2 regions of the Nanhaiella sioensis genome follow, and region 2 is predicted to be linked to the other one. Evidence: riboswitches for the same ligand, from Rfam matches in the RefSeq annotation. Region 2 holds a riboswitch; the other holds the start of a gene.

Region 1 (12,171 bases), 3.4 Mb from region 2:
TTTTTTTTAGTTATGGCAAGTGATAAACTTCTTTTTACACGTTATTTAGCCTCAAATAATTAGACGGTTGTTCGTATAATAATGTTACAAATATAATATTTTGAATGAAGTAAACGATTGGAGAGTGTACTATGAGGACATGTAGTTGAGGTGATTCACACGTAATATATCGAAGATGAGGGAAGGCTAGCCCTCATCTTCGTTTGAAGTTAAGTAGCAGGTTTATTAGGGCCTTCTAGTTTTGGGTTACCATATCCCGTTGCTTTCTGTTTATTTTCTCGAGTATTTTGCTGCTTGTTGTTTTTATTTTTGGCCAACTAAAACACCTCCTAACAATTAGTGTAAACAATCCTGTTATTTTCATGCGAACTGCGTTGTCGAATTGTCGCAAATATAAAATTGTCGACTTTCTTTGTTGAATTAGTTCTAGTTTTGTCAATCGTGGAGGTGTTGAGCTTAACATCACGAAACTATACCGTATAAGTAAAAGAGAGGCTATGTTTAGCTCAATGATTATAATGTAAGTTAAATATACTGATGAGGAGGAAGAAGATAAATGGAATTGACCAATAAAGAATTGCAGAATTCGGTGTTTGATGAATTGCTTGACTATCTTGAATTAATAGATCAAAAGCTTGTTAATCATGTTGAAGAACACATAGGTATATATGTTGAGCAACAACAAAGGAATATTAAAACTATATCAAATAACCTTCATAAAATAGAAAATATATATGACCATAACATCATCGACATTGCACTCTAATCCCACATGAAAATTCAGTAAAAGATACCCTCGCTATCCTTTCAATCAATCCATCGAATTGATATAATATTATTGGAACTTAAGTAGATTAATTGGAGAAAATAATATGGAAAATTACGAAAAATTAATAAAATTAACAAATATGTTAAAGACATTTAATAATAAATGCATAGATATACTGGAACAAAGAAAAGAGCTTACTCATGTTGAAGTTGATTTTTATCGTGAGGTATATCCGTTTGCTAATGAAGTTAATAAAATTCTTGATATGTGGAAAATCAATGCTTTGCAGTGGATTAATGAACAAAACCCTAAGTATATTTATCCAATGCAAATTGAATCGACTATTGAAAATTTGCAAACATTGTCTGTTCAAGTTTTTTATAATGAAGGGAAGGGGAAGCGTTTGTTAAACCTTCATCAATCAGTTGATTATTTATTAAATGCGATGATAAGTGAACTTAAAGAAAAATAATAAATTGTATAATTTCTTTTTTCTCTATTCACAACAATATTAATTGTGTTATAGTATTAACGATAATTACATATGTTCACTACTAGGGGGGTCCAATAGCTTGGACTGAGAGAAGAGCGCTTTAAAGTTCTTTGACTCTTAGAACCTGATCTGGCTCATACCAGCGTAGGGAAGTAGAATTCGACCAGCTTATTGTTACTATAGCTATGTCATAAATTACTTTCAACAAAAGGGTTCTCAATTTTGAGAACTCTTTTTTAGTTGGTATGGGTTAGCAACTTCATAAGATAGTTGGAAAATGTATACTTTATACAAACCGACTATCTGACAGTTGATTCATTCATATTATTGAGGAGGAATTTTCAATGACAAAAGAAAGTATTGCACAAAATATGACATTTCCTTGTAGCAAGAAGGTTTATGTACAAGGAGAACAAGCTGATGTAAAAGTACCGATGAGAGAAATTGAGCTTCAACATACTAGTGGTACTTTTGGCGAGGAAGAAAATGAGCCTGTGAGAGTATACGATACGAGCGGACCGTATACAGACATTGCATATGATGTTGACATACGGAGAGGTCTTCCAAAGCTACGAGATGACTGGATTATTAAACGAAATGATGTTGAACAGTATGAAGGCCGTGAAATAAAACCAGAGGATAATGGATATGTAGAATCAGATGCTCGTTCAAACCTTGAACAATTTCCACATATTAATAAGCAGCCTCTACGAGCAAAAAGTGGCGGATGTGTCACACAATTGCACTATGCAAGAAAGGGTATAATAACCCCTGAAATGGAATTTATAGCTATACGTGAAAATATGAGCCCAGAGTTTGTCCGAGATGAAGTAGCTAGTGGTCGCGCGATCATTCCAGCAAATATTAATCATCCAGAAAGTGAACCGATGATTATAGGGAAAAACTTCCATGTGAAAATTAATGCGAATATTGGCAATTCGGCCGTCTCGTCATCCATCGATGAGGAAGTAGAAAAAATGACATGGGCTATTCGTTGGGGTGCAGATACGATGATGGACTTGTCTACAGGGAAAAACATACATACAACGAGAGAATGGATTATAAGAAATGCACCAGTTCCAGTCGGAACGGTTCCTATTTATCAAGCGCTTGAAAAAGTAAATGGCATTGCGGAAGACTTAACGTGGGAAGTATATCGTGACACATTAATTGAGCAAGCTGAACAAGGTGTAGATTACTTTACGATTCATGCAGGGGTACTTTTGAGATATATACCAATGACTGCAAAGCGTACGACAGGCATTGTTTCTAGAGGTGGGTCTATTTTAGCGCAGTGGTGCTTAGCACATCATGAAGAAAACTTTCTATATACTCATTTTGAAGATATTTGTGAAATCTTAAAAACATATGACATATCAGTTTCTTTAGGGGATGGTCTCCGTCCAGGTTCCATTGCTGATGCGAACGATGAAGCGCAGTTTGCTGAATTGGAAACATTGGGTGAATTAACGAAAATTGCTTGGAAGCATGATGTTCAAGTGATGATTGAAGGACCTGGTCATGTTCCGATGCATCTTATAAAAGAAAATGTGGATAAACAACAAGAAGTTTGTCACGATGCGCCATTTTACACACTTGGCCCATTAACGACAGACATTGCGCCTGGCTATGACCATATTACTTCAGCTATAGGTGCTGCAATGATTGGTTGGTTTGGAACGGCGATGCTTTGCTACGTAACACCTAAAGAACACCTAGGCTTACCGAACAAAGAAGATGTACGTGAAGGAGTTATCGCATACAAAATTGCTGCTCATGCAGCAGATCTTGCGAAAGGACATCCTGGTGCTCAAAATCGAGATGATGCACTTTCTAAGGCACGCTTTGAGTTTAGGTGGCACGATCAATTTAACCTTTCGTTAGACCCAGAGCGAGCACGTGAATATCACGATGAAACATTGCCTGCCGAAGGTGCTAAAACAGCCCATTTTTGCTCAATGTGTGGGCCTAAGTTTTGTTCAATGCGAATATCTCAAGACATTCGAGATATGGCAAAAGACCAAGGTAAAAATGAGTCTGAAGTGATAGAAGAGGGAATGAAGCAAAAGGCAGAGGAATTTACGCAAACAGGCTCCAATATATACGGCTAAATCTTCTATATAGTGAGAAGTAGGCGAATAGCGCTTACTTCTCACTTGTTTTTACCATGAACTTTCATTAAATACTCTTATTTACACAGACTATTTCTAACAAAACTTACTCTTTTTCAACGTGAATTGAAACTGGACGATCTTTCCTCGTAGCTACTGTTTCGATTGCAAATTCTGCTTCTTCTTTATATTTTGCTGCTACATTATGTCCGAATTTATGTTTGGTGTTTTTATAACCTTTCCGTTTATGATTAAAATGCTTACCACGACCCATCCTTAATTCCTCCTATGTATAGTTTTCCATCTTTATTACTATTGGATAAAAAGGCGATAAATATAACTTTTATTCAAAATAAAATGGAATTTAATGATAAAATAAGATCAAACTTCATTAATATCCATAAAAAGAAAAAAATGAAAATATCTCCTATGGATCTTTTGAACTGATCTCTATAAGTGGGATATATTTTAATGATGTTAAGAAAAGTGTACTTCTTAACTTGAACGTATTAACTAGAATGGAGTGGTGAGGTGAAAAAAGAATGGTTCATTATTTTATCGGGGCCGATCATTACTTTAATCACTGTTGGAGTGATTTTAACTATCAATTTATACAAGGATTTTGATGAAAGTGGGTTTTCAACATGGAGCCACACGTGAATTCCACTAGAATCATTAAGAGATAATGACGCAGTCCATTTGTCTTATGGCATGAAATGGAATGGTGTAGGTAGTCCAATTATAAAAGAAATTACAATAATAAAAAATGATGGTACAGCATTAAATGAGAGTGATAGATTATCAGCTATACCTTATATTTATGTAAGTGGATTTTATGGAAGCTTAGCTGAAAATGAGGAAAGAAAAATAGATACCGTATATCGAGATATTCAAGACTATCAACCTGATAAAGAAAGGTTTGTAGTGACATATGTACTAAGAATGGAGGAATTTGATCAATCTTACAAGACGACTGAAATTAAGCAGTTGAAAATAAAATATAAGCTTTTTGGTATAGAGCGTGTTCAGTTCATTGATTTTGATGGTTTTTTTAGGAAAATTGATAATTAGTAGATTAGGTATTGGATAAAAATAGAGGGGATAATAGTATCCCCTCCATATTATGTCTTATAATATGATGTCATAGTTTTTTAGATGAATAGTAAGAGATTAGTCAATTATGTTTTGTTATCGGAAGTCAAATGAACGTGAAAGCCCATTTTGACTTGCAGCTCGCATATAACGTTTAGACGATTTCATCTACAACATACTCAGGCTTCTGCGCTCCATCAGTCTCTAATTGACGTACAATATTTCTATAATCTCTAATGGGAAGGTTTCCATGCAAGTAGATTTGTCTTGCGAAATCAAGCAATTCATTACCATCAATAGGTTCATATTTCCTTTGAGAAATAAAGTGGTTACGCAATTCTTGAACATTCATGAGAACCCCTCCGATTAATATAATTTATTTATATGGTATCACGAAAAAGCACTCTTTTAAAAAATTTTAAATATTGAGAATTCCGACAATTACTTACATTTATTTTATTTTTTTCTAATGGGGTGTTTTCTCATAGAGTAGAAATATATACGCATAAATATTTACAATAATAAGTTTCATTCCTTGTTAAATATGGTGTTAATCGAATACGATCTTTTCTTTACTTATTTCAAAAGCAATACAGATTAGGAAAAGTGTTGCTGTTGTTTTTCATAGTCATTGAACGTATACAACTAGTTTTCTGTAACAATTAGAAAAAAGTTTATTAATCGTGACTGATGAAACACATTACAATTTATTCTTGTGTCATGATTTTGTGTAGTATAATAATTTATTCCGATATTTAATTATAATTTTTTAATTAGGAGAAATAAGATGAGTAAGCATGAACGTCAAATGATCATCATCGGGTTAATATTAGCAATACTTTTTCTATACTTTTTAAATCCGGTGACTAATTCTAACCCATCTGCTCCAACTGCTAATAAAGGAGTTATCGACCTTACCAATTGGAACTTTAAGAAGGATGGCTTAGTTAGTCTTAATGGGAATTGGGAATTTTATGAAAATGTACTATTACAACCTGCTATTTTAAATAAGAACGATTTTAGTAACAACTTTCAAAATGTTCCGAACGTTGGTAATCAAATACGAGGTACGAGTGTAATAAATAAAGATGGGTTTGCTACCTATCGACTAAAGGTATTATTAAATGATAAACATACTGACCAACTTTTCGGAATTAAAATTAATGATATACGCATGGCACATAAATTGTTTATTAACGGTTATTTAGTCGGGCAGAGTGGGGAGCCTACCAACAATGTAGAGACGCAACAAATCGGTAATATTCCTTATGCAAAGTATTTCCCGCTAAATCAATCCTCTTTTGAATTAGTCATACAAGTATCTAAATATGATTATTATGATGGGGGTATTATTGACGATATAGAATTTGGCCTTCAAGAGGACATATCTAAGTTGCAACTCATCTCTTTTGGTACAGATTTAGCTATTATTTTTGTTTTGTTGTTATTTTGTGTATATCATATGAGTATTTATTTTATGAAAATGAAAAGTAACAAGTTTTATTTATACAATGGATTATTTTTCTTATGTTTATTAATCTCTTACTCATGTAGAAGTGAGAAGCTCTTTATGCTGTTTTTTCCATCAATTTCAATTGATACGGCCTATAAGATTCAAGATATATCAGCATATAGCGCAATTTTATTCATATTCTTATTCCTTCATGCGTTAGATGCGACATTACTTTCTAAGAGGGTGATGCGTATTGCATGCTCACTCTTAGTGATTTATCCTTTAATAGTTTTGCTGTTTCCTTATGATAAATATACTCATATGGAGATGTTTTTCTTATTTATTAGCGGAGGTTGTTTAAGTTTTATTTTCTTTAAGTTAGTGAGGGTATTTTATAAAAGAAAATATGATGAGGTCGAGAAAAGAGAGTTATTACTATTATCGAGCATATTTATTTTTCTTTTTTTTATGTATTTCGGTACGATTAATTTCTTTGATATTATGGTAGCTTTGACTGGAGAATTTATACAATGGGAGCCGATTATAAAAACTCGGTCTCAAATTATTTATGATTTAGGCCAATACAGAGAAATAAGTATTGTTATCTTTGTAGCGGTAATGTATATTTTATTAGCTCTTCGATATACACATACATTTGGCATGCTTGAAAGCTTGTCGAATAAGTTAATTTCAATGAACAAAATGAAAGATGAGTTTTTAGCAAAAACTTCTCATGAGTTAAAAACACCATTACACGGTATTATTAATATTTCTTCATACTTGTTAGATAAAAAAGATCAAATGTCAAATAACGAAAGGAATAATCTTACACTCATTCACGACACCTCAGTTAAGCTATCCAATTTAGTAAATGATTTAATTGATGTCTCCAGACTAAAAAATGGACAATTGCAGTTACACATAGCAACTGTAGATATTAAAGTATCAGCTCAAATCGTGTTTGATGTACTCGCATTTGAAGTGCAAGGGAAAAATATTGACTTAATAAATAATCTACACGATTATGCGTTAGTAGAAGCTGACGAAAATCGTTTGCGCCAAATCTTGTATAACTTAATCCATAACGCGATAAAGCACACAGAGCGTGGGGAAATTACTGTTTCATCTCAAAAAATAGAAGAAACCTTATACATATATATAGAAGATACGGGAATAGGAATCCCAGATGAGAAAAGGGAAGAGATATTTAGTTATTACGAACAATTAGACCAATTTATGCAAGTTGATAGCTATCAAAGTATGGGTTTAGGGTTATATATTAGTCGACAATTAATAGAAAAGATGAATGGTCGTATTTGGGTCGATTGGACTGAAGTTGGTATAGGGTCTAGATTTTGTTTTACCCTACCGATTGCCCAAAATCCGAAGCTAGTCGAAGAAGTTGCATCAACAACTGCATCTACATATAGACGAAATGAGGATTTACAAAGCGATAACGACACTACTGCTAATTCTGATCAAACGATTCTCATAGTAGATGACGAACGAGCTAATATTCAAGTGCTTCAAAATATGTTATCAAAGCAACATTTTAAGGTTATTATTTCATTTTCAGCGAATGATGCTTTAAGTAAACTCAATGAACATCCTCATATTGACCTTGTTATAACTGATGTGATGATGCCAGAAATGTCGGGAATTGAGCTTTGTCAAAAAATAAGGGAGTCAAAATCATTCATATCATTACCTGTTTTGTTAGCAACAGTGAAAGATATGCCAGAGGACATCGCTCTTGGCTTTAACGCTGGTGCGAACGATTATATTACGAAACCCTTTGACTCCAACACGATATTAGCGAGGATTCAAACATTGCTTGCTATGAAAACATCGATGGAGGATGCTTTCAATAATGAACTAGCTTTTTTACAAGCACAAATAAAGCCACACTTTTTACATAATGCTCTTAGCACAATTGCATCTCTATGTTATACAAATGTTGATGATGCTATTCGATTGCTCAAAATGTTAAACCAATACTTACGTATCATTTACAACACAACTCCTCAAACGATGTTTATACCACTAGAGCAAGAATTACAGTTGATAGAGTCTTACGTGGAAATTGAAAGAGTTAGGTTTAAGTGGTTAAACTTTACAGCTAGCATAGATGATGAGTTAGATGGATTCTATATTCCTGCATTATGTATTCAGCCTTTTGTTGAAAATGCGATTAGACATGGAGTGTTTAATAAAAAAGGAGAAGGAAATGTTTCATTATCAATCACAAACCGTAAAACCTCTATACTTATTATCATAGAAGATGACGGGGTGGGATTGTCGGAGGAAGCATTAAAGCAGTTTAAAAATGGAGAACTGAAAAATGCAGGGATAGGTATGACGAACATAAGAAGAAGATTAGCATCTTTGAATGAAGCGCATATACAAGTTGACTCAAAAATAAACTGTGGAACTAAGATTACATTGGAATTACGAAAAAGAGTCAAGGATGACTTGTATGATACTGAACTGGAGGGGTTGTAATGCTTAAAGTTATGATTGTGGAAGATGAACAACCAACGTTAGATTTGATGCATTTATTAATAAGTCAACAACCTCAATTAACTGTTGCTGGAAGCTTTACAAGTCCAATAGAAGCATTGGAAATGTTCGCTGACATTCTACCTGATGTGGTTTTTCTCGATGTAGAAATGCCGGAAATGAATGGCATCCAATTGGCAGAAAAAATAGTACAAATTGATAAGGACATTCAAATTGTATTTACAACAGCTTACGAACATTATGCTGTTCACGCATTTAAAGTTTATGCAGTTGACTACCTTGTAAAATTTGTTACTTCTGAAGATATTAATAGAGTGACCTCCCGTTTACTAAAAAATCATTTGGACAAAACAAAACTTGCACAAATAGACTTAAAAACGAAGACATCGATACAATGTTTAGGAAAATTTGAAGTAAGAGGTGAAGGTGGAACAGTTGTTAAATGGCCCACAAGAAAAACAGAAGAGCTATTTGCGTATTTTCTCGTCCATCCAAATCAAGTCATCAATAAGTGGAAATTGATGGACATGTTTTGGACGAAAAATGCAACTGTAAATCTCCACACGACTATTTCTAGAATGAAAAAAGTGCTAAAGGAAAATAATATGAAGCTACAAATTCGTAACTTAAACGACGGTTATATACTGGATGTCGAAGCAGAATATTGTGATCTACTAACTTTTAAAGCGTATTTTGTGCACTATGACAAGGTAAATAAAGATAATCTTAAAATTAGTGAAAGAACCTTCCAAGTATATAAAGGGCATTTATTTGAAATGAAAGATTATTTATGGGTTTTAGGGGTTGAAGAAGAGCTATCAGGAATGTATGAAAAACTAACTCGTGAATTAGCAAGTTTCTTTATTCAAGAAGGGAATATTAATCGCTCAGAAGAAGTTGTGAAAACATTTTTGACTTTATACCCTCTGCATGAAGAAATGACTATATTTCTTCTAAATATATATGCTAGCAACCTTATTTATGAAAAAAGGTTAAAAGAATACTATAAAAACTATGTCAAGTTATTAAGGGAAGAGCTCGGAGTTGAGCCTTCAAATGAAGTAAAACAGTTCATCCAAAACTAAATATAACTGAGCCAAGAGTGTTGTTTGAAATCTAATAATCAAACAGTACTCTTCTTTTTTAAACCGTTAATTTATCAAACTTACATTTGTTATATTTTCCCATATTGATACATCAAAATACCCTTATTCTTTGTAAGAAAATTGTAAGTATCGTTTGATAATATCTTTTTGTAAGGCTGCTATCGTAAACTTTGTTGCTATTTTATAACATATATGGTTGGCATAGTAATCCAAAAAAAAACTGCAATGAAACTCAAGGTATATACATGCTTATTAACAACAAACCATAGCGGTAACAACCTTTTGAAATGACAAACAGAGATTATAGGGGGAATTTGATGAAGAAGTTAAGTGCTTTACTTGTATTCATGTCTGTATTATTGCTATTTATGGGATGTTCTAATGATGAAAAATTATCAGGAGCGAGCGGAGGTTCGGCTTCACCGACAGAAGATAGCAATACAGAAGAAGTTGAAGAAACTTCTGGAGTTAGTGTAGTTGAAGTTGAAGAAGAAGAAGCTGAAGTAGAAAATGTGAGTCTGGAAATTGTTCAAGATAACGGTATAGCTTGGGTTGATTCAATAGGTACTATTTGGTTACATTCTGCAGCAATTTATGAAAACACAGGTGAAGTACCTATTAAGATTGGTGAAACACAAATGAATTTTAAAGATCAGGAGGGAGGAATTTTAGGTACGGCAACGTGGATATATGCAGTACCAAATGTAGTTTTACCTGGTGAAAAAGCATTTGTTTCAGAAAGTGCAATTATTGATGGTATTACTGATGCTAGTCTATACAAAGAAACTACATATAATTTTGAGTTTAACGAAACAACTGAAGATCCTAATTTAATGGAAGTATCAGCGATTAAAGGGGTAAAAGGCGATGAATGGACCCCATATAGAGTAACAGGCTTAGTGAAGAATACGAAGGACGAAAAACAAGAAAGTATAAGTGTCGCAGGTGCTTTATATGCAGAGGATGGAACATTATTAGGTATTTTAAATGATTATATTGATGTTGGTTTAAATCCAGGAAATGAAGCAGGATTTGAATTATTATATCCAGATATTCCGATTGAATTTGCTGATCAAGTAGCTACAATTGAAGTGATGGCATATGGTTGGAATGATTAAGATATTGCTATTATGCAGTTAATATAAATAAGGTAGATTGGGTCTTATCATAAATTTATTGCTTTTGTTAGGCACTTGGCATCCCAATTGTTTCTTTCGATAATTAATTAGATACATGAAAGAGTATTGTGACTGTTATTGTTTAAAATAGATCGCATGATAACTAGTATTATACTTAATCGAAAACAGACCTATTCTAATAAACATATTTTATCATTGATCCCCACCCTTGCAGGTGGGGACTTTCAATTTTGTGAAGTAGCTGTGTTTAGGCTCGTAGCCTTGAATCAGAAATGAGGCTCTTTTCTCCACACGAATTTCAGCACAACACATCTTGCTTTGACATACATTATTAAGGCCAATATTAATTCCTATGGAGGGAAATAGCAATGAGTGTGATGCATCAAAGAAACAATAGGTACCCATTCCCGCCAGTTTGGCGACCACCATTTCCACGACCACCATTTTCGCAAGGGCCTTTTGTACCTTTTCAACCTACTAGTCCAATTCCACCTACGACACCATTTGCACCATTTTCAATTTCACCAGGAATTCCTGCCGCTCCTGTAACACCGTTTCGGCCAAGGCCAAGACCAAGACCAAGACCAAATACGTTTCAGCCGTATCCAACACCATACCCATTACAACAACCTAATATGCAGCAACCTCAGCCTGGTTTCGGATCTATCATGAATCATTTCAAAAAAGATGACGGTTCTTATGACTATAGTAAGATGATGAATACAGCAGGACAAATGATGGGGGCGATGAATCAGTTTAATTCTGCTTTTAAAGGTTTTTCATCATTAATAAATCTATGACCATCTTTGCCGCATAGAAATGTTCCGAACGTAGTTTGAACCTTGAGAAAATGGTTAACTGCTAATTGATAGGATGACTCTTTGTTAAATGGGCAGAAGCTATATTGGTTCGGGGAATTTCTGCCCTGTAAGTCATCCTCTCTGCTCTAATGTTTTTCTAATTCAACTCTTTCACGTCTACAATGTAAAGCATAGTTAGCTGCTTCTAGATTTGAAATGGCTAGTGAATTTTCCATGCTGTGAAAATCGCCATTTTGAAATGCTTTAAGCTTATTGATTAAGATAGGAAGAACGTCTTCTACTTGACAACCGTTTATCCCATTTTTATCGATAGCACCATCTTGAAATTTAATATTAATAAAATTATCATTGTTACGTGTCAGCTTCATCACCCCATGACCTTTATTATTGACTACTCATTATTACTAATACAGCAACTCATAAACCTCATTCAATTGCTCTACACGTTTGAAATCTTGTTCATCTAAAGCATATATTATTTCATCAGGTAAAACCTCATCTAAAAATGATATTTCTTCTTCATTTAATTCTTTAACAAAATCCCCTTCACTGCGATACGTTTTTGCAAGAAGTTTTTCATATATTTGTTCCGATATATTGTGTTTATCTAAATAGTTTGATAATGTTTCTTGTAAATATCTTAATGTCTTATCCATAATGTTTGACA
Region 2 (12,171 bases):
CTAATTTTATCGAATTACAAGGACCACCGAGGTTAAAGGGAGGCTTCGAAATAAACATGAAAGAGATGTCAGATCAAGCATTAACCGTTGCAGTAATTGCACCGTTTGCTGACGGACCAATTACCATTAAAGAAGTAGCTCATATTAGACATCATGAATCAGATCGAATAAATGCCATTTGTACATCTCTTTCAAAACTAAATATTAAAGTGACAGAATTTGAAGATGGTTTGACTGTCTATCCAGGAGAACCAACCCCAACATTATTACAATCTTACGATGACCATAGAGTCGCCATGGCTCTATCACTGATTGGCTCTCGTGTTGAAGGAATTATGATTGAAAATCCGGGATGTGTTTCAAAAACATGTCCAACTTATTTTGATCTATTAAAAAAGCTAGGACTAGGTGTATCTTAGACCGTATAATGGTATTTACCAAAGGCAGTTTCTGCATTAATTGTTGTTTTTCGCTAAAGAAATAAACTCATATGGCATCATCTCTCTTCTAAAAACCATATAAATCATATAATACACATCGGTTGTCAAATTTGAGTGAACAAAGCAACAAAAGTTTACGAAAAGAGTTATTAACTATTATATCGTAAGGTTCGGTTAATACCTCAAACAACTGTAGTCATTCAGTACGTCTAGGAACAGAAGCTCCTTTCGTTTTTATTAAATGGGGTGAGATTCGATAAAGTAGCCGAGTAGAATCTGGCTTATCTCAACCCCCTTCCAATGTAATTTGCGCCAACAGGTACTAAATTTAGCTCTCTGGCCCAAACAGATAGTTGACCGTGATGATGAATTTCATGAACAATGACATGGTTTAAAATTTCTAGCTTCGTAAATTCCTCGTCATCCCACGACACAGTAACATGTTCATCATCTAACCATTGTGAGTTTTTCTCAATAAAGCCCTCAATGTCAGAGCGACAGGCATATGAAAGTGAAATAATGTTCTCAAGCGTATAATATTTTTTAAATTCTATCACCTTATCCTCTTCACCTTGAATTGCACGAATCCAACTGTACTCAACATCAATAATGTGAAATAACGTATAAAGAATGCTCCCAACGCCTCCAACACGATCTGATAATAAATCTTCAGCAGTTAATTGCTTACACCAATGGAACCATTCATCTCTTACGTGCCAATTGTATTTGAATAAATGATATATGTTACTTGAAACCACGTTTATTAGCTCCAATCTATAATTTATAATCTATTAAGTTAAATATTTTTTGCATGCTACGTCAAACTTTAATATATTGTAATTACGTCAAGTATAAACTGAGGTGAATAGTCATTGAAAAAAATAGCTATTATCGGAGCAATGCAGGTTGAGATTGACCTGCTCAAAAAAGAAATGGAAATACTCGTAGAACACAAAATTGCAGGCTTTTCTTTTTATGAAGGAACTCTTTTTCATCAGCCTGTTATACTTACTCGCTGTGGAGTAGGCAAAGTAAATGCAGCTTCTTGTACACAGATTTTAATAGATAAGTTTGAGATTGACGCGATTATTAATACTGGCGTGGCTGGTAGTTTACGAGATGATATAAAAGTTTGTGACATTGTTGTTTCGTCAGATGTAACTCATCATGATGTGAGAAGTTCTCAAATGAAAAATCTTTTCCCTTACCAAGAAGCATTTTATGCAAATAAACAACTAATAGACTGCGCGATTACAACCTGTGATTCACTAAAATCGACAGCATATCATATAGGTAGAATTGTTAGCGGCGAATGTTTTGTTGAAGACAGTAAAATAAAAGAAACAATCATTGATACATACTCACCTGCTTGTGTAGAAATGGAGGGTTCATCAATTGGTCATGTAGCCTTTTTAAACAATATCCCATTTCTTATCATTAGGTGTATATCCGATAATGCTGATGAACAAGCTTCATTATCATATGATTCCTTTGAAAAAATTGCAGGAGAAAAGTCTTCAACGATAGTAATGAATATGATAAAAAATATATCATCTGTAGTAATGTAACTGGTATGAAGCAGCTATGTCTAAATCGATTTAAACTTACATTTTAACATTAGCTAAAATAATACCATATAAATTGATTAAAAGGCCCACCTGTAGAGGTGGGTTATATAATGATGGTTATTTTTCAAACTATAACAAAAAAATGAGAGCAGGGTTAAAACGTTAAATTTTAGTAAAAATGATCAAAATAGCAGTCATTTAAACAAAACCAAAGTAAGTGTTAATTTTCATCTGAGAGAATGGGTATTATGACACATTGTACATCTTTCTATCTCTCATTCAAATATTGTACAAAAAAATCTTCCAACGACAAGGAACCATATTTAGGAGCGATCATATTTTGAATCACCCCTTGATAAAAAAATAAAAATATACCGTATTGTTGCTTATTTATCATTTTATAAACTTTTAATATGGGTGGAAATAATACTGCTGGTAAGTATGTTATCTTTTCTTTTTCTCCTATAACTTTAAAAGCTATTTTAGCTATTTGTTGATGGGTTAATATTTCAGGCCCCCCTACATCCAAAACCTCATTAGAATAGCGTTCAAAAGATTCCACACAAAATTTTGCCAAGTCTTCCCCGTGGATAGGATTTAATTTATTCATTCCCTTACCAATTAAAAAAGCTCTACCTTTTAAAGCTAAATTGAGAAATTCAGTCATATCAGAAAAATACCCTGTTGGCCTAATAACTAAATGCACCAGTTTAGAACTGATTAACTCTTTAGCAAATTTTTCTTTCGCTTCTGTCATAGGTCCTTCAAAAACATCACCACGGAATACGTGAATATACATAAATTTTTTTACATTGCTTTTTTCTGCTTCCCTCAATAAATTGGTATTGCCTTGATAATCAACTTCGTGAAATGTTAAACCATCCCTTTGCCTTGTAATGCCAACTGAAGAAAAAACATAATCTATTCCTTCACAGATCCCTTCAAGCGTAATTGGATTCGTAACCTCAGCGGTTATAACACGATCCACTTCTTTATCAATTGCAGGTTCCATATAATTACCTCGTCGTTTCAGTTTATCTTTATTCCTAACTACGACACTTACATGATAACCTTCTTTTTTTAAAACCTTTACTACATGACGTCCTAAAAAACCAGTTGCTCCAGCAACTAAAACTTTCTCCACCACTTCCACCTCCAACAATCTCATCAATTTAAGAAGACCTATATTTAAATTTCACAAAAAGCGAATAACGATAAAAACCTATTTATAGTTCTTTAACAACACATTTATAAACTATTCATAAAATATGAGCATACTCATATTTTAATTTTTTTGATATTGTCAAAATATTAAAACTTTGAACTACCCACCACTTATCAGACCTTACGGTCATGATTGAAGTGGGGGATTCCTAAGTACGGAAACCTAACGGCTTCTAATTGATTAGGCTATCCCCGTAGTTCCTACGGTTAAGAGACGAATTGCTTCGTTTCTTAGATTTTTTCCTGCGTTAATATCTCTATCGTGATGGGTTCCGCATGATGGGCAATCCCATACACGTAAGTTTAGATTCTTAACTTCTTTGTTTTTGAAACCACAACTAGAGCAAAGTTGACTTGAAGCGAATGTTTTAGACTACGATGACTTGTTTACCATACCATTTCGCTTTGTATTCAAGCATTGTACGAAATTTCGCCCAAGACACTTCACTAATTGCTTTTGCTAGATTATCATTTTTAAGCATATTGCTGACTTGCAAATCTTCAATGCCAATAATGTCGTGGCTTTTGACAATATCAGTAGATATTTTTTGCAAGTAGTCGTTTCTAGCATTTGAAATTTTTTCTTGCAGACGAGCTACTTTAATCCGTTGTTTATTGCAATTAGACCCACCTTTTGTGCGTCTTGAGAAAATACGCTGAGCATTTGCTAACTTCCCTTCTAGAGTTTGAAAGAATTTAGGGTTTGAATATTCTGTTCCGTCTGAAAGAATAGCAAACTGTTTAAGTCCCATATCAACGCCAATGGCTGAGTTTGTTTTTTCTAAAGACTGAACTTCAACTTCTGCAAGAAGAGAGACAAGGTATTTCCCACTCGGATTACGTCTAATCGTCGCATTGATAATACGACCGTCAACATCTCGATTTTTTGCAAACTTAACAAGTCCAAGTTTAGGTAATTTAATTTTGTTATCGACAATGGCAATGTTTCCATTTGTATATTTGGTTGTGTACGATTGGACTTTATTCTTTTTAGATTTGTATCTAGGGATGTCATTTTGCTTTTTGAAAAAACGGTTAAAAGCATCCGAAAGGTTGCGTAGTGAGGATTGTAGTAAAATGCTATCAACTTCTTTAAGCCATTGCAAATCCTTTTTCAACTTTGTTAACTCCGTAGAACAAGCGCCGTATGTTAAACCTTTTCCAGTCTGTTTGTATGTTTCATTCCATGCAGCTAAAAAATGATTGAACACAAAACGACTACAACCAATGGTTTTAGCAATTAATATTTCTTGTTCTTTAGTGGGGTAGATACGAAATTTAAAGGCTTTGTTGACTAGCATTTTCTTCACCTCACTTATCTATTAATTAGGTTAATTATACCATATTAGAAGTGAGTTTTTAGCTTACGCCAAACGCCATTCATCACCCACTTAACCTTCACTCGCTTCGCATTGTTTTGGTTTGAAGTGGAGGTCTTCTGTCTGGGGTGAAAAAACGTCTCATTACTCTCATATTTTATGCACACTTGAATTTTCACTATGTGCAAGTGAAAAAATCATTTTTGATCATTTTTACTGTGCTTGCTTTTGTTACTTATTTGAAGTGGGAAGTTGTTGCATAAAGGGTGTTTTCGCATTGATTGTTGCTTTTTGTACTATGAAATACACACGAAGTTTACGAAAAAAGCATACAAAAAAAACCTCCTTTTAAAAGGACGGTTTTAATTTTTCACAATCATAGAAGTACGTGGTAAATGGATAACTATATGTTTTGTTGTTAATATAAGCGCCTTTTTTAATATGAGCTAAACACATTTTGCACCTTTTTTCCCCTAAAGACGTTACTCATATATAAGTGAAAAAAAGCACCATGTTAGCAAAGTAAATGGCTAGTATTCAAAGACATCTACCATAAAAGATGTTTAAAGTACTTTATATAATGATCGATACTGTCGATTAAATAACATGTTGAATATAGTAAATGCTAGAAAAAATAATGAGAGAATAACACCCCACCTAATAGTTAACCGTGAATTATTATTTTTTATGAAAGTTTACCTTGTTTACTAATTCTTCTTTATTAACTTTATGTAGTTGATTCAATAATTCAATTTGAAAGCTGCCAACACCATTCATACCTTGTTTCTCATAAGCTACTTCTGAAGCAACACCATAATATGCCACTGCCGATACCGCTGCTTTAACAACATCCTGTTCTACTGCTGCAAAAGCACCAATCACTGAAGTGAGTAAACAGCCTGTTCCTGTAACTTTTGTTAACATTTGATGACCGTTGTTCACTGTATAAGTCGTCTTTCCGTTTGTAATGACATCACTTTGTCCTGTAATGACAACTGTTGTATTCAATTTTAGTGCTGCTTTTTTTGCTAAATCTACTACATCACCAGCACCTTCTCCAGCATCTACACCTTTTATATTCCATTTTTCATCAATGACGTTTGCAACCTCAGCGGCATTACCACGTACGATTGCTACCTGTACTTCGTTTATAATACGCTTAGCTGTTTCTGTTCGATACGCTGTTGCTCCAGCACCAACTGGGTCAAATACGACTGGCACACCATGTTCATTTGCTGATTTTCCTGCTATAATCATTGCTTCAATCTCAGTTTCGTTTAAGGTACCAATGTTTAAGACGAGTGCACCTGCTATTTTTGCCATATCCGCAACTTCCTGCTTTGCATATGCTATCACTGGCGATGCTCCAACTGCTAACAACCCATTAGCCGTAAAATTAGTAACAACAACATTAGTAATATTATGCACAAGTGGCTGTCGTTCTCTTACTTTATTTAAGGCTGAAACAATACTTGCAATTTCCATCATGTAAATCCTCCTTTAATATCGTTTAATTGTACCTCACATCTGTAATTGGAAAATATGGATACTGGTTACTTATGATATAAGCAACAGAAATCATCGTAACAAAGTAAATGACAAATGATATATCAAATTTGGAAAACGATATGTGATAGTAATATGTTCTATTTTTCACTTGTGAAAATCTCTTTGCTTCCATTGCTACTGCAATGCGGTGTGCACGACGAATACTTTGTGACAGCATCGGAATAGCATAAGAACGAAGTTTTTCATAAAAACCTTTCATCCCACGCTTTGATTCCACTCCCCTAACTTTCATTGCATAGCGTATTGTTTGAAATTCATCGATCATGATTGGGATAAGGCGCAGGCCAGCCATAAAACTATAAGCGTATTTTGGTGAGAGCTTCAATTGCTGCATCAACGAATAAAAAAGGAAAACCGGTCGAGTCGTCAAAGCAAAAGTGATGCCAAGGCAAGCAAAGGTTAATGCTCGAAATCCTATATGAAGCCCACGAAAGAAGCTCTCTTCTGTAATATGAACAAGTCCCCATTTAAACCACGTCGTATCCCCTTTACCGAAGAAAATCATTGACGTTGCTGTTGTAACAAAAATAAAGATAAAAGGGATGAAAATAAGCAATACTCTTTTCAATGGATGGCCAGAAAATAGTATAAACAATATTAGTGTAATAATTGTATAATTGATCATAAAGTTAATGTTATGGATTAATAAAACTGACAAAAATAATATCATCATGGTGATCAATTTTAAACTAGGATTAATTTTATGAAGCCAAGTTTCTTTATAGGTAAAATCAAATTGCATGACTTCCCCCCCTATCTGCTGATTGATAATTCTTTCGTTTGTCTTTGGAAAAATTGTTGAGAAGTACCATCAAAAATAAGTTCACCATCATCAACCAGCCAAACCCTAGTCGCAAAGTATTTCGCGATTTCCATGCTATGTGTAACCATTAAAACAATCGTTCCTTGCTTGCGCCAATGCTCGATTAGCTCTAAGATTGCAAATGTATTCTTTGCATCCTGCCCAAAGGTAGGCTCATCTAACAACACAATTTGCTGTTCTTTAACAATTGCAGCAGCTACACTAAGCCTCCGCTTTTGCCCCATTGATAATTGATATGGGTGTTGATCTCTTTGCTCATTCAAACGAAATTCATGTAACAAGGTGGTCACTTTTTCATCTATAGCATGGTCATCCAGCTTATCTAAGTGCAATGAAAAGGCAATTTCATCATAGACTGAATTTGTGACAAATTGAAATTCGGGATTTTGAAAAACAAATGTTAAGTAATCCGTTAATTTACCTATTTCCTTTACTTGTCTTCCTTCAATTGTATAATTACCTGTCGTTTTTATCAGTTGCATAAGTGAGTGAAGTAACGTACTTTTGCCAGCACCATTCTCACCAACGATCGTAATCCATTCACCCTCAGAAATATTTGCGTTGTTTATATCAATTTTTACATTTTTTCCACGATACCCTTTGAATTGTGAAACGCTAACAAATGATTCTTCCAAAACAGGTACAGTAGGAATTTGCTTTGTTGTTCTGTCAATATAGTCATGCCAGGCATCAGGATACCATATACCTTGGTCAATTAGCTCTTGTTTATATGTAGACAGCACAAACTCTTTAGGACCATCTGCCACGATTTCTCCATGTTCATTAAACAAAATAATTCGTTCGATAAAATCTAATACATGGTCAATATTATGTTCAACGACGATAACCGTTTTGTCACGGCTCACATCTTTTATCGTATCCCATATTTGTTTCGTCCCTTTTGGGTCAAGCATAGCCGTCGGCTCATCTAAAAATAATACTTCAGGTTGAAGGGCCATCACTGAAGCAATCGCTAAGCGTTGCTTCATTCCTCCTGATAACGTTTGTATTGATGTATGGAGGTCATCTACTTCAAGCTTTACCATATTTACATATTCGCGAATTTTTTCGGGCATATCCTTCCGCTTAACCCTCAAATTTTCCAACACAAATGCAATTTCTTCATCAACGAAAGGCATACAAAATTGCGTGTCTGGATCTTGAAAAACATATCCCCAAGATTCCGGTGTAATAATTTCATCAGCTTTAATAGGTACTTCAATCGAATTTGGAATGATTCCTGATAACACTTGCAAAAGCGTAGATTTACCGCATCCCGAAGGGCCTAGAATTAATACTTTTTCCCCTTCATAAAAAGAAGAGGAGACATCTTTAAATAATAAAGATGCACTCCCAGTAAACTTTAAGCGTAAATTTTTCACACTTGTGATTTCTTGCATGTATAACACCTCAACTACTTATCCAACGCATCATAGTCTTCTTTTGATGCAGGACGAACTAAATTTGTAACACCAGTTGCTTCCAAAGCCTTAACGAGATAATATGCAAAAACACCAGCTATTATAATCCCACTGATTACTCGGAATCCAATGAATAATGTTAAATTCCAAGCTGCTAGATCACCAATATACCCTTTGTAAAAATCCATCCCTATTGATGCTACTGCTGATGCAGCACCTGCAAGTGAAGCAATTAAGATATCATAGCGTTTATAACGTGCTGCTGCAAATATTAGTTCTGCAGCTAATCCTTGTAACAACCCATATAGCATTACTTCTAATCCGTATTCAGATCCCATGATAAATTCACCCGATGCAGCTGCCATTTCAGCAATAATTGCCACACCAGCTTTACGAATAACCAAAAAGGCAACAGTTGCTGCTATAAACCACATTCCATATGCAAGCTGATCTACTTGTAACCCAAATGCGCCTATCGTTTCATAGAATGTTCCCCATAATTTGTATACGATTCCAAATACGATTGCAATGACTATTGTAACTAAAATATCAGTTAATTTTAAACCTTTGTTCATAGTTATTTCCTCCTATCTTTTATATCAATCAAAAACGCTCTAAGTTGTTTTCCAAAATTACAAGCCAAAAACGAGAATTATGCGATTGTCATCGTTTTATATTAGATAAGAGACCTCACAAAATTTTTCAACCTGACTAGCATGCTTTATTTGGATGTTGACATTGCTGAAATAGGCCAGGTTTCTTGTGTATATGCCATCTCCCAAAACATTAGTTCATATTGACTACTAATGATAAAGTGCTCCTGCATTCTTTCTCTATCAGCTTCTGTTACTTGATCAGCAATGTCATCAAGCAAATCGATGACTTCTTCAACTAATTTGCGGAACCAATCACCACCATATGTTTGAATCCATTGTTGGTATATAGGTTCAGTTGGATTTGCATGAACGAGCTGCTCTCCAATCTCATAATATAACCAGTAGCATGGTAACAAAGCAGCGATTGTGTCTCCTATATGCCCAGTATGTGCTGCACGATACATATGAGAAGTGTATGCGTATGCTGTTGGAGCTGGTTTAAAATTAGCTTTTTCTTCTTCGGTGATACCTAGCTGAACCATAAAGTCCTTATGAAGAGATAATTCAGCTTCATTCGTACCGATCGCATGAGATGCCATTTGGCTCACTATTTTTAGATCAGTTGCTTGTGCTGCTGCTAATGTTTGCACTCTTGCAAAATGACTTAAGTAATAAGAATCTTGTAGAACATAATAGCGAAAGCGGTCCAATGATAATGTCCCATCTGCAAGCTCTTTCACAAATGGATGATCAAAGCTCCTCTGCCAAATTTGGTCTGCTTCTTCTCTAATTTTTTTGGAAAACTTCATGATAAATTCCACCCTTCTTTTATAACATTCGCTTCACTAAGAGTAAGGCACCCTAATGATAAAAAGATGAAGTGGAAAATTTCTTGACAGCATATTGCCTATCCTTGTCTTTGTTTTCGATCATAACAAAACATCATTATAATAAATAGTAAAAGTTCATGAATAAATAGCTTTGTTATAAAGGCATTAGAAAACAAAAACCACTCTACAATAGAGTGGAATTAGACGAATTGGAAAATGTGATCCAATATGTTTGTCATCAATCCACTTCCCTACGCTAGCATTAACTAGATCAGGTATAAGGGTTAAGGCAGCAAAGCCCCTCTCAGCAAACGTGATTTGCACCCCTAGTGGTAAGCGATATTTAATTTCACATACAACCTTACTATACTTTTATTATTTCCACAAGCAAAAGATTCCTACATACTCACTTCAATATTTTCCCTTTTATCCAATGTGATATAAATTAATATGACACGGAAGTTTGTTTTTTTATCACTTGATCTAAAGTAATACATATAACTGTGCCTACTACTAATCCGTTATTTATTATTGGTCTTAACATGGATGGAAGTTCATTTATTGCTTGTCCAGGGATAAACAATAAACCAATGCCAACCAATAATGAAAGCCCAATAATAAAATATTCTCTATCTCCTAATTGTGTAGATTGGTAATCTTTTAATGCTAAACCAATCATGATAGTAAATGGGTAAAATAAAATTGCATAGCCAACTGGTTCGGGAATCATAGCAGCATATGTAGTAAACATCGGGAAGAAACTAAGTAAAATGATAAATACATTTCCTAAAATAAATGGTAAGCGATTAATAATTTTGGTCATTGCAATAAATCCAGCTGATCCAGAAATCGGTACACTACCAATTGCAGAAAAAATACCACCTAACCACTGGTTTATCCCCATAACAAAGCTTGCTTTATTGTAGTTTACAGCTTCATAATTTTTTGTATGTTCTTGTAGCTCTTTTTCTACAACATAAATCGAGGCAAGCATATTTGTTAATAATAGTAAGCCTATCATAATGGAAGTAATAATCATCCCGCTATTCAATTGTGGCATTCCCCAAGCAAAAATCTGTGGTACTGAAATACCACTTGTGGTCGGCGGAATACTTTTTCCTAGCCGAAGCACAGCAAACAGAAGTGATCCAATGAGTAAACTAAGTAAAACAGAATATCTTCGAATAAACGGAACACGACTTTTTGCCAATAATATCGTTATAACTAAAACACAAACCGCAGGAACAGCGACCGAAAAATCTACTGAATCTTGTTTATACCCTACACCAAAAATACCGTTCATAAACGAACCACTTAGTTGTGCAACTAACAATAATAAATAAGTTCCTGTGACAATTGGAGTAAACAGTTTCTTCAAGAGATCGATCAATTTAAAAAGAGCTAATAAGATAAATAAAACTCCGCTTAGTATCATCCCCATTTCAAGCTGTTGTAAACCCTCATATGTCCCAAGATTTCCAGCTTCAACGATACTCGCATAAACGATAAACACACCCCACCATAACCCTGCGGGACCTTCCATAATCGGTAAACGATGACCTAATACTGCTTGTAATAGACCTGAAAGACCTAAAACGAATAATGTTCTTTGTAGTAATGTAGCGATTTCTGCTTGGGGTAACCCAAAGGAATTTCCAATAACTATAGGAGCCACAACACTTGTTGTAATTATAAAAATCATCCATTGCATTGATGAAAATAATAACCTCATAAAAAACCTCCATCCTATCATATATATTCAATTCAGGAAATTGTTACTATAATTCTTTATATTAACATACATTCAATTTGCCCCAATACATGGAATCTCCTAAATGATAAGTGCAATATTTCTAACTTTAAAAAGAAATAATAAAATAGCTAACCAATTGAGGTTAGCGTTATAAACTATGATATGGATTTTTCTATTATCATACATATGGTCATATATTTTAGCATGTTGTAGTTCGTAATAAGAGCAAAATACGAATATACTAACGTTCGGAGACTTCCTTAGACTATAACAAATAAACCCCAGTTCACGTGAATAAAAGCAACAAAGTTTACGAAATGTCCCTTTCGTAAACTTTGTTGCTATTTTTACTAACAATGGACAGTATGAAGAGTCTTATGAAACCTCAATAATTATAAAAGTAGAAAAGATACCTCGAACGCTAAATATATATATACGTCCTTACATATTAGAACGAAATGCTTACGAAAACAGTCTTACGATAAAAGCCTATATTTAAGGTGTCTTATCTTTATTTACTTTTGCTCCATAGGCTGTTACATATATAAGTGGAATGATTATTTGGGCAAAAGGTTCTGGTTTGCTAAATAAGGCAGAGAGGAATCCGAAATTACTGCTATCGTAGTTC

The links. A riboswitch is a leader RNA that binds a small molecule or an ion and turns the genes downstream of it on or off. The one in region 2 is predicted to bind thiamine pyrophosphate.
Region 1: linked by a shared signal. The riboswitch ahead of thiC (phosphomethylpyrimidine synthase ThiC) and the one ahead of tenA (thiaminase II) in region 2 are both predicted to bind thiamine pyrophosphate.

What each region holds. Positions count from the first base shown of each region.
Region 1 is NZ_JBKAEG010000001.1:4,538,947-4,551,117, forward strand. It holds gene V1503_RS21465 (hypothetical protein) at 557-766, shown strand; gene V1503_RS21470 (DUF1798 family protein) at 873-1,241, shown strand; TPP riboswitch at 1,316-1,430, shown strand; gene thiC (phosphomethylpyrimidine synthase ThiC) at 1,607-3,373, shown strand; gene V1503_RS21480 (hypothetical protein) at 3,480-3,647, opposite strand; gene V1503_RS21485 (hypothetical protein) at 3,905-4,033, shown strand; gene V1503_RS21490 (hypothetical protein) at 4,073-4,444, shown strand; gene V1503_RS21495 (YppF family protein) at 4,620-4,817, opposite strand; gene V1503_RS21500 (hybrid sensor histidine kinase/response regulator) at 5,253-8,420, shown strand; gene V1503_RS21505 (response regulator) at 8,420-9,523, shown strand; gene V1503_RS21510 (FxLYD domain-containing protein) at 9,862-10,662, shown strand; gene V1503_RS21515 (YppG family protein) at 11,052-11,483, shown strand; gene V1503_RS21520 (Acb2/Tad1 domain-containing protein) at 11,630-11,872, opposite strand; gene V1503_RS21525 (sigma-G-dependent sporulation-specific acid-soluble spore protein CsgA) at 11,909-12,160, opposite strand.
Region 2 is NZ_JBKAEG010000001.1:1,188,812-1,200,982, forward strand. It holds gene aroA (3-phosphoshikimate 1-carboxyvinyltransferase) at 1-419, shown strand, start outside; gene V1503_RS05525 (DinB family protein) at 722-1,183, opposite strand; gene V1503_RS05530 (5'-methylthioadenosine/adenosylhomocysteine nucleosidase) at 1,313-2,008, shown strand; gene V1503_RS05535 (SDR family oxidoreductase) at 2,277-3,152, opposite strand; partial or broken gene tnpB (IS200/IS605 family element RNA-guided endonuclease TnpB) at 3,414-4,533, opposite strand; gene thiM (hydroxyethylthiazole kinase) at 5,230-6,036, opposite strand; gene V1503_RS05550 (energy-coupling factor transporter transmembrane component T family protein) at 6,062-6,862, opposite strand; gene V1503_RS05555 (ABC transporter ATP-binding protein) at 6,874-8,343, opposite strand; gene V1503_RS05560 (ECF transporter S component) at 8,358-8,939, opposite strand; gene tenA (thiaminase II) at 9,086-9,769, opposite strand; TPP riboswitch at 10,022-10,128, opposite strand; gene V1503_RS05570 (purine/pyrimidine permease) at 10,236-11,522, opposite strand; gene V1503_RS05575 (hypothetical protein) at 12,039-12,171, opposite strand, start outside.